3 regions of the Nocardia sputorum genome follow, and region 2 is predicted to be linked to each of the others. Evidence: riboswitches for the same ligand, from Rfam matches in the RefSeq annotation. Region 2 holds a riboswitch; each other region holds the start of a gene.
The links. Region 2 has a riboswitch for S-adenosylmethionine ahead of metX (homoserine O-acetyltransferase MetX). Riboswitches for the same ligand answer to the same signal wherever they lie in the genome.
Positions count from the first base shown of each region.

Region 1: another riboswitch for S-adenosylmethionine. It lies ahead of QMG86_RS29690 (rhodanese-like domain-containing protein); the one in region 2 lies ahead of metX (homoserine O-acetyltransferase MetX).
Region 3: another riboswitch for S-adenosylmethionine. It lies ahead of QMG86_RS00305 (aminotransferase class V-fold PLP-dependent enzyme); the one in region 2 lies ahead of metX (homoserine O-acetyltransferase MetX).

Region 1 covers NZ_AP026978.1:6,575,174-6,578,441, reverse strand. The annotation lists gene QMG86_RS29700 (FAD-dependent oxidoreductase) at 1-1,074, opposite strand, end outside; gene QMG86_RS29695 (Rv0361 family membrane protein) at 1,453-1,893, shown strand; SAM riboswitch class IV at 1,957-2,073, shown strand; gene QMG86_RS29690 (rhodanese-like domain-containing protein) at 2,088-2,504, shown strand; gene QMG86_RS29685 (O-succinylhomoserine sulfhydrylase) at 2,501-3,268, shown strand, end outside.
Region 2 covers NZ_AP026978.1:5,921,318-5,924,585, reverse strand. The annotation lists gene QMG86_RS26695 (nitroreductase family protein) at 1-250, opposite strand, end outside; gene QMG86_RS26690 (winged helix-turn-helix transcriptional regulator) at 320-697, shown strand; gene metX (homoserine O-acetyltransferase MetX) at 771-1,928, opposite strand; SAM riboswitch class IV at 2,113-2,223, opposite strand; gene QMG86_RS26680 (TetR family transcriptional regulator) at 2,276-2,989, opposite strand; gene QMG86_RS26675 (MFS transporter) at 3,115-3,268, shown strand, end outside.
Region 3 covers NZ_AP026978.1:62,347-65,614, forward strand. The annotation lists gene QMG86_RS00300 (Pls/PosA family non-ribosomal peptide synthetase) at 1-1,222, opposite strand, end outside; SAM riboswitch class IV at 1,871-1,984, shown strand; gene QMG86_RS00305 (aminotransferase class V-fold PLP-dependent enzyme) at 2,032-3,268, shown strand, end outside.

The sequences.
Region 1 (3,268 bases), 650 kb from region 2:
GTAGCGCGCGGGGCCGTCGGCGTTCTCGTCGGCGAGCACGCGGCCCGCTTCGTTCGGCACGGTGCCCGCCTGGTCGTCGAACGGCAGGTTGGTCAGGTTCTGCGACAGGTAACCGACGGCGCGGTACACCGCCTGCACGTCCCAGTCCTTGAACACGCCGGTGCCCTTGACGTTGCCGGTGCCGTCGAGCTGGGTGCGCTCGGTGCGCAGGCCGACGACCTTGCCGTTCTCGCCCAGCACCTCGGCGGGAGACTCGAAGAAGTGCAGGAACAGCTTGTGCGGCCGGTCGCCGACGTCGCGGATGGCCCACTGCTCGAGGGTGTTGGCGACCATGTCGACCTGCTTGGAATGGCGCCGCGCGGCCTCGGAGCCCTCGTCGTAGTCGATGTCCTCGGGATCGACGATCACCTCGATGGTGGGCGAGTGGTCGAGTTCGCGCAGTTCCAGCGGGGTGAACTTGGCCTGCGCGGGGCCCCGACGGCCGAAGACGTGGACCTCGACGGCCTTGTTGGCCTTCAGGCCCTTGTAGACGTTCGGCGGGATCTCCGTCGGCAGCAGTTCGTCACCAGTCTTGGCCAGCACGCGCGCGACGTCGAGGGCGACGTTGCCCACGCCGAGTACGGCGACCTTCTCCGCGTCCAGCGGCCAGGTGCGGGGGACGTCGGGGTGGCCGTCGTACCAGGAGACGAAGTCGGCGGCGCCGAAGGAACCGTCCAGATCGATGCCGGGGATAGGCAGTGCGCGGTCGGCGTTGGCGCCGGTGGAGAAGATCACCGCGTCGTAGAACGCGCGCAGGTCGTCGAGGGTGATGTCGGTGCCGTAGTCGATGTTGCCGAGCAGGCGAACCTGCGGCTTGTCCAGCACCTTGTGCAGGGCGGTGATGATGCCCTTGATGCGCGGGTGGTCGGGCGCGACGCCGTAGCGGATCAGCCCGAACGGGGCGGGCATGCGCTCGAACAGGTCGATGCTCACCTCGGCGTCCGACTTCATCAACGCGTCGGCGGCGTAGATCCCGGCCGGTCCGGCGCCCACGATCGCGATGCGGAGCGGGCGGGCTGCACTCTGTTCGGTCATCTCTTTACGCGCACCTTTATGGTCGAAACAATTAAGGACGTCAGGCTTAGCTTAGGCTAAGTTGACGCACCGGCTCTCTCGCACCCGTCCGGTGCGGACGCCGGCGATGCCGGCTCGTAGCTGCACGGTGCTCCGTTCGCCGCGGCGAAGAGCTGCCGATTCGCTATGACAGCAGGCCGCCGTCCCGCGATTCTATCGGGATGGTCGATGCCGTCCCGCGTCGGTGCGTGGACTCGGCGAATGCCGTCGAAAGCCACAATCGTCGCTTACCCGCTCGGGTGCGGCCTATCGCGGCCGACGAGATCCGCATGCCGTCCGCCGCGGTTCCAGCCGGGGGCCGAGCGCTGGATACCCGCGCCGACCAGGGATCATCGAGTCATGACCGAACAGCAGCCGGAGGACGAGATCATCCGGGTCGATCAGACCGACAAGCGCTCGGTGGTCCCGTTCGTGGCGGCCGCGGTGGTGGCGGCCATCGTGTTGATCGCGATCGTGCTGGGCGGTGTGCTGTCGCCCGCTGAGAAAAATGTCACAGAGTCCGAGCGCATCGCGGCGGCCGTCCGCAACTTCGTCGACGGTTCGAACCGCAGCGACGTCGTGCCGCCGCCCGGCACCGCGTGCCAGGGTTTCGACGCGAGCCGCTCGCCGCTGGCCGGCCAGGACGGCACCGGAAAGCCGGTCGAGATCACGAAAATCGACAACCCCATGGTGGACGGCGACCGCGGGAAGGCGACGGTGACCACGACGGTGGGCGGCCGGGAGGCGACGTCGACCTGGAATCTCACCAGGTCCGGCGACAAGTGGCTGGTCTGCACCTGAGCCTTCGCGCCGTCCTGGCCGGCGTTTGACAGGGTGACCCGGGTCGGTGCAATCTCAGTCGAAGGTCATGAGAACCAGTGTCAAGCCCCGGCATTGCTGGTCGGCAACCCTCCTCCGCGGTGGGGTGCTCCGGGTGACGACCTGGCGGCGCCTCGGTCCCGGGCGCGGCAAGTGCGGATTCGCAGGAGGTGCACATGAGTTATGCCGGTGACATCACTCCGCAGCAGGCGTGGGAGCTGCTGCGGGACAATCCCGAAGCCGTCCTGGTGGACGTGCGGACGGAAGCGGAATGGAAGTTCGTCGGCGTCCCCGACACGAGCTCGATCGACCGGCCGACCGTGCTGATCGAATGGGTCGACTCCACCGGCGCGCGCAACGAGGCGTTCGTCGAGCAGTTGAAGCAGGCGCTCGACGGTCACGACCCCGACGCTCCCGTCGTCTTCCTCTGTCGCTCCGGTCAGCGTTCGGTTGGCGCGGCGATCACCGCCACCTCGGCGGGTTACCGCACCTCCTACAACGTGCTCGAGGGCTTCGAGGGTCCGCTCGACGAGTTCGGGCATCGCGGCGGCGCGGGCTGGCGTGCCCTCGGACTGCCCTGGCGGCAGTCGTGATCACCGGTGGCGCGTTCGACAAGCCGCTGCCCGACGGCGTCGGTCCCGCGACGCTGGGCGTGCGCGGCGGGCTGCGGCGCTCCGGCTTCGAGGAGACCGCCGAGGCGCTCTATCTGACCTCCGGCTTCGTCTACGAGAGCGCCGAGGCCGCCGAGGCGGCGTTCACCGGCGAGGTCGAACACTTCGTCTACTCCCGCTACGGCAACCCGACGGTGGCCATGTTCGAGGAGCGGATGCGCCTGCTCGACGGCGCCGAGGCGTGCTTCGCCACCGCCAGCGGCATGTCCGCGGTGTTCACCGCGCTGGGCGCGTTGCTGGGCGCGGGCGACCGGCTCGTCGCCGCGCGCAGCCTGTTCGGTTCGTGCTTCGTGGTGTGCAACGAGATCCTGCCGCGCTGGGGCGTGGAGACCGTCTTCGTCGACGGCGAGGACCTCGACCAGTGGGAACAGGCGCTGTCGGTGCCCACCCAGGCGGTGTTCTTCGAGACACCGGCCAATCCGATGCAGACCTTGGTCGACGTGCGCCGGGTGACCGAGCTGGCGCACGCGGCGGGCGCGAAAGTCGTGCTGGACAACGTGTTCGCCACTCCGCTGCTGCAACGCGGCTTCGAGCTCGGCGCCGATGTGGTGGTCTACTCGGGCACCAAGCACATCGACGGACAGGGCCGCGTGCTCGGCGGCGCGATCCTCGGCGCCGCGGACTACATCGACGGCCCGGTGAAAACGCTGATGCGCCACACCGGTCCGGCGCTGAGCCCGTTCAAC
Region 2 (3,268 bases):
CGAAGACCAGCACCACCGGCGCTTCCTTCGGCTGCGGCTGGCCGAACGCCGCCTCCGACAGCGCGGCGCGGCCGGATTCACTCGTCACCACCACGATCGACCGGTCCTGCATGTTCCACGCGCTCGGCGCTTGCATCGCCAGCTCGAGCAACTCCTCGATCAGCTCGGGCGCCACCGGGTCCGGGCGGTAGTGCCGTACCGTGCGACGCCCACGGATCGCGTCGGCCACCGAAAGTGTTTGCGTTTCCATATTTCTAACTATCGGAGAGTCACACTCCAATAGGAAGAAGGCACTGATAAGTGCGCTACACTCCGATAGGTGTCCACCTTCGTCGCAAGTTCCGGCCTGCCCTCCGACGTGTACTCCGCGAAGTGCCCGACGCGGGAGGTTCTCGACCACATCGCGGGCAAGTGGACGGTGCTCATCATCGACGCGCTCGCCGACGGCACCCTGCGCTACACCGACCTGCGCCACCGCATCGAGGGGATCTCGCAGAAGATGCTGACGCAGACGTTGCGGCAATTGGAGAACGACGGATTCGTCACCCGCACGGTGCATCCCACCGTCCCGCCGCGGGTGGACTACACGCTCACCGAACTCGGCCACAGTCTGCGCACGCCGATCGCCGCGCTGCGGGAATGGATCGAAACCAACATCAACCAGATCGAAGCCGCGCGGCGGGGCGCGGCGCTCTGAGCACAAGGCGACGCGGACGGCGCTCGGAACGCCGCCGGGCACTGTTCGGCGCTGGGCGGCCGGGCGGAACCGCTCAGCGTTCGGGCCGCACCACGTCCCGGGCCAGGCGCATGGTCTCGGTCAGCAGCTTCGACACCGCCGCCGCTTCGGTGAGGAATCCGTCGTGCCCGTCGCGTGAGTGCACGACGTCCAGCCCATCGCAGCCGGGCAGCAGATCGGCGAGTTCCTGCTGGGTCCGCAGCGGGTACAGCCGGTCGGAGTCGACGCCGCCGACCACGCACGGCACCGGCGTCGCCGCGAGCGCCGCCTCGATGCCGCCCCGGCCGCGACCGACGTCGTGGCGGTTCATCGCTTCGGTCAGCAGCACGTAGGTGGCGGGATCGAAACGCTTACAGAGCTTTTCGGCCTGGTGGTCCAGGTAGCTCTGCACAGCGTAGCGGCCGCCGTGCCACGGGTCCTCGTCGTCCTGCGGCTTGTTCTCGAACCGGTGATCCAGCTCGAATTCGGTGCGGTAGGTCAGGTGCGCGATCCGGCGGGCCAGGGCCATGCCCGTCGTCGGGGCACGGCCGGTGCCGTGATAGTCGCCGCCCTGCCAGTCCGGATCGGCCTTGATCGCCGCGATCTGGGTGGTCTGGGTGCCGATCTGGTCGGCGGTGGCGCGGGCGCCGACCGCGAGCACCAGTGCTGCGGCGACCCGCTCCGGCGACCCCACCATCCACTCGAGCACCCGCATGCCGCCCATCGACCCGCCGACAACGGCGGCGAGCCGCTCGATGCCGAGCAGGTCGAACAGAGCCGCCTCGGCGGTCACCTGATCGCGAATGGATATTTCGGGAAATCTTGCGCCCCAGGGCTTTCCGTCCGGGGCGAGGCTGGAGGGCCCGGTGCTGCCCTTGCAGCCGCCGAGCACGTTCGTCGCGATCACGCACCATTCATCGGTGTCCAGCGGCGCACCAGGTCCGACCATGCCGTCCCACCAGCCGGGCATCGGGTGCACGTCGTCGGGCTTTCCGACGACGTGTGAGTCGCCGGTCAGCGCGTGTTCGACCAGCACGACGTTGTCCAGGCCGGGCGAGAGCTCGCCCCAGCGCTGCACCGCCAAGTGGACGTCCGGGATCACCGCGCCATTCTCCAGTCGCACGTCCCCGATGGCGATGGTGCCGAGCCGCCCATCCGGGGGCGGCAGGGCGACGCCGGAGGTCCGTGCGCTCGCTTCGGTGCCCACGGTCACGTCGCCGCCGTCGCGAAACCGGCGTGTGTATCCGCGATGTCCACGCTGCGGAAAGACCACTGCGCGGGCTCGGCCCCGGGCGCGGTGAATTCACTCATGGTTTGCTCCCAAGCAGGTGTTCGCCGGTACAGCAGGGGTTAGCGGTGTGTGGGTGACGAACAACAACACATGCCGGCGACCTCCTGTTACGCGCTTGCTCCCGGCTTTCGGGAGCCAGGTCATCACCCGGAGCACCCCACCGCGGCTGGAGGGTTGCCGACCAGCGAGCCGGGGCTTGGCGCTGGTACTCATGACCTGCCCGGCATCATAACCGGCGGGCGGTCAGCGCTCGAAATCCTCCACCGAACTCACTGGTCCGCGGCGTTCTGCGCCCCGCAGCAGGCGCGGACGAACTCGTCGTAGGCCTCGGTGAACGCGGCGCGCCCCGCCCTGGCCGCGGCCGACAGGTCCTCGTCCAGGAATGTGTCGTCCGAGCATTCCATGCCGATGTGGCCGATCAGTTGCCAGGTGCCGACGATGAGCCGCACGGGACGCGCGTCGGGTGTGGTGCCCAGACGCTCGGCGACCACCGCCGCGATCGCGGTGTTCTTGTCGTCGGCGTGTTCCATGCTGCGCGCGCTGACCGAAGGGCTGCTGCGCAGGATGCGCTGTATCTGCTGGAACTGCCGGAACGACAGCGGATCGGCATCGCCGGCCTCGGCGGCCCGATCGACCACGTGCAGGAAGGCCGTGCGCAGCGCCTCGAGTTCGTTGCCCGTGCGGGGCAGCTCGCGCAGCGTCTCGGCGATGGTGCGGCCGAAGTCCTGGACCGGCCCGAGGACGATGTCCTCCTTGTTGTCGAAATAGCGATTGATCGTGCGCGGTGAGACGTCCGCCACGTGGGCGATCTGCTCGATCGTGGTCGCGTCGAAGCCCTGCGTATCGCACAGATCCAAGGCGGCCGCGATGATGCGCAACCTCGTCTGCTGCTTTTTGCGTTCGCGCAGCCCTGTGGTCGGTGGGGCGCTCGCGGCGCGGTCGGCCGCTGCGCTCGCGCCCATCGGCGCCGATGACTCGAGCATGTCCCCATGCTAACGCAACCTGCTGTTTTCCTGTCCTTAACGGTCAAATGTCGTAATGCGACATTTTTCTCTTGACGACAAATGTCGCTCGATGACAGGATGGCTCGGACGACGAAGACGAGGAGATGACCGTGACGGAAACGGCAACGGCGGTGCAGGCGCCGCGGACAGCGGCCGGTTCGGCGCGCTGGCTCGCGCTGGCAGTGATCGCATTGGCCCAGCTCATGGTGGTGCTGGACGCCACCATCGTGACCATCTCGCTGCCGTTCGCGCAGCGTG
Region 3 (3,268 bases), 1.6 Mb from region 2:
GATCGTCGGCGCGGCCGAGGAAAACGAGGCCGGCGCTGTCGTTGCGCACCAGGTCACCGCTGCGGTATGCGCGCTCCCAGCCGACGGAGGGCAGTGGCGCGTATTTCTCGGCGTCCTTGACCGGGTCGAGATAGCGCGCGAGACCGACGCCGCCGATCACCAACTCCCCGGATTCGCCCTCCGCCACCGGGTTACCCGCCTGGTCCACCACCACCAGGTCCCAGCCGTTGAGCGGCAGGCCGATCCGGATCGGCCATCGACCGTCCAACCGTGCGGCGCAGGCGACGACCGTGGCTTCCGTAGGGCCATAGGTATTCCACACCTCGCGCGCCGAATCGCCGTTGCCCGCCAGACGCTCGGCGAGTTCCGGCGGGACGGCCTCGCCGCCGAAGATGAGCAGCCGCACCGCCTCCAGGGCCTCGACCGGCCAGGTCGCCGCCAGGGTCGGGACGGTCGAGACCACGCTGATCTCCCGCCGCACCAGCCAGGGACCGAGATCCGCGCCGGTGCGCACCAACTCGCGCGGAGCAGGCACCAGACAGGCGCCGTTGCGCCAGGCCAGCCACATCTCCTCGCAGGACGCGTCGAACGCGACCGACAGCCCCGCGAGCACCCGGTCACCGGGACCGATCGGAGCGTCGCGGAGAAACAGGTCGGCTTCGGCGTCGACGAAGGCGGCCGCGTTGCGATGGGTGACGGCAACGCCTTTCGGCGTGCCGGTGGAACCGGAGGTGAAGATGATCCAGGCGTCGTCGCCGGGGCTGGGCAGCGTCGACCAGGTCTGCTCGCGCTGCTGCTCGGCCGCGCGGATACCCGCGGCCGTGGTCTCGATGCCCGCCACAGTCACGATCGCGGTGACCTGCGCCTCGCCGAAGACCAGCTGCGCGCGCTCGTCCGGGTCGTCCGCGTCGACCGGCACGTACGCGGCGCCGGAGTACAGGACGGCGAGGATGGTCACGTAGAGCCCGCGGGTGCCCGACGGCATGCGCACGCCGACCCGATCGCCCGGTCGCACGCCCGCCGTGGCGAGACGCGCCATGGTCTTCTCGATCTCGACGACCAGCTCCAGATAGGTCAGCACCACGTCGCCGTCGTCGATGGCGGGGGCATCGGGATGGGCGAGCGCCGTCGCGGTCAGGATGTCGACGAGCGTCCTCGGTCCTGGTGCGCGGTCGCCGCGCGACAACGGGCGCGCCGGCGCGTCGACGTCTGTCTCGAGCATGGTGCTCTGCGCACCTCCCATCGACTTGCCTCACACTTTCGGCGTTGTTGTGCCATATCTGGGTTACCAAAGGGCAAACGCCGCGATGGCCAGTTGTCCACGGTACCCGGGGTTGTCGTCGTCTGTTGTTCACCGGACCGGTCGTCGGATCGACCGGTGCCGTGCTCGTTGTTGCAGGTGGGCCGGGTATTCGCCGCTCACGCAGGGCAACCCGCTGGTCGAGGGATCGTCCTCGCGTTCGCCGGGAGATCGCTGGAGCTGAAGTGTGATTCCGCTCATCGAAGCGGCGCGAACTCCGCCGTGTTGCCGGGCTCGCGGCGGCGTGTTCAACCGGTCGCGGAGGAAGTCCGACCAGGCGTGCGCCGATCGGGTCAGCCCGCCGAAGCAGGCTCGGTGAAGGGCGGCGGGAAGTCACGTCGCGGTATCGCACTCGCCTCGGCCCAGCGGTAACCGGCGAGCGAACCGAGCCGGGTGTGCCTCCGGACGGGTGCCGGTGGCCGAGCGCCGCGCCGCGTCCCGCGGCTCGCGTGTCATCGTGGGGGTGCTTGTAATGGCTCGCGCGCAGTGGTTATCTCCACGCGGTGCTCGTGGGGACTCGGGGTCGAACGTGGTTGACAGTGCCGGGGCGCTTCTGCCACTCTCGGGTCAGGTCATGAGTGCCAGCGCGAAGCCCCGGCTTGCTGGCCGGCAACCCTCCTCCGCGGTGGGGTGCTCCGGGTGACGACCCGGCCGCCGCCCGACCGGGCGCGGCAAGCGCGGACTCGACGAATCATTCGATCGCGGGTCCTCTAGCCGACGGGATTCACGTGATGACTACTGCTGTCGACAACACCTGTGCCGCCCTCGCCCGAGTCTCCGGTGACGAACTGCGCGTGCCCCTGGTGCAGGGCGGAACCGCGACCTACGCCAACTTCGACTACGCGGCGAGCGCACCGGCATTGGCCCAGGTCACCGACCGGGTGCAGCAGCTGCTGCCGTTCTACGCCAGCGTGCATCGCGGCGCGGGCTACGCCTCCCGGATCTCCACCGAGTGCTACGAGGCCGCCCGCGGGTCGGTCTCCCGCTTCCTCGACGCCGCCGACGATCAGGTGGTGGTCTTCACCCGCAACACCACCGACTCGCTGAATCTGCTCGCGTCCTGCGTCCCCGGCGACACCGTGGTGCTCGACATCGAGCACCACGCCAACTTCCTGCCCTGGACCAGGCGGGGCAGGCGCGTCGTGCGGGCCGCGGGCACGGTCGAGGAGACCATCGGCAGGCTGGTCGCCGAACTGTGCAGCAGGCCCGCCGCATTGCTCGCCGTGACCGGTGCGTCGAACGTGACCGGTGAGGTGCTGCCGCTGGAGCGGCTGGCCACCATCGCGCATCAGTGCGGCGCCCGGATCCTCGTGGACGCGGCTCAGCTGGCGCCGCATCGGCGGATCAGTCTGCGCGACACGGGAATCGACTACCTGGCGTTCTCCGGGCACAAGCTCTACGCGCCGTTCGGCGCGGGTGTGCTGGTGGGCAAGCGGGATTGGCTCGATGCGGCGCGGCCCTACCTGGCGGGTGGCGGCGCGGTTCGGGAGGTGCGCACCGACGAGGCCGAATGGGCGCCCGCGCCGCAGCGGCACGAAGCCGGGTCGCCGAACGTGCTCGGCGCCGCCGCGTTGGCCGCCGCCTGTGACGCGCTCGGTGCCATCGACGCCGAAACCCTTGCCGCGCACGAACACCGGCTCGCCGACCGCCTCCGCGACGGCTTGGCCGCGATTCCCGGCGTCCAGCTGTTGCGCATCTGGACCGACAGCCTCGACTCCGTCGGCATCGTCGCGTTCACCCTCGACGACTTCGCCCCCGGCCACGTCGCCGCCTATCTCTCCGCCGAACACGGCATCGGCGTCCGCGACGGTCGCTTCTGCGCCCACCCCCTGCTCACCCGCCTCGGTTTGGACGGCGCGCTGCGCGCCAGCATCGGCCTCGGCACCACCTCCGCCGACGTGGACCGCCTGATCGAGGCGATCGCCACCCTCGCGCGCACGGGCACCACCTGGAATTACGCCACCGAGA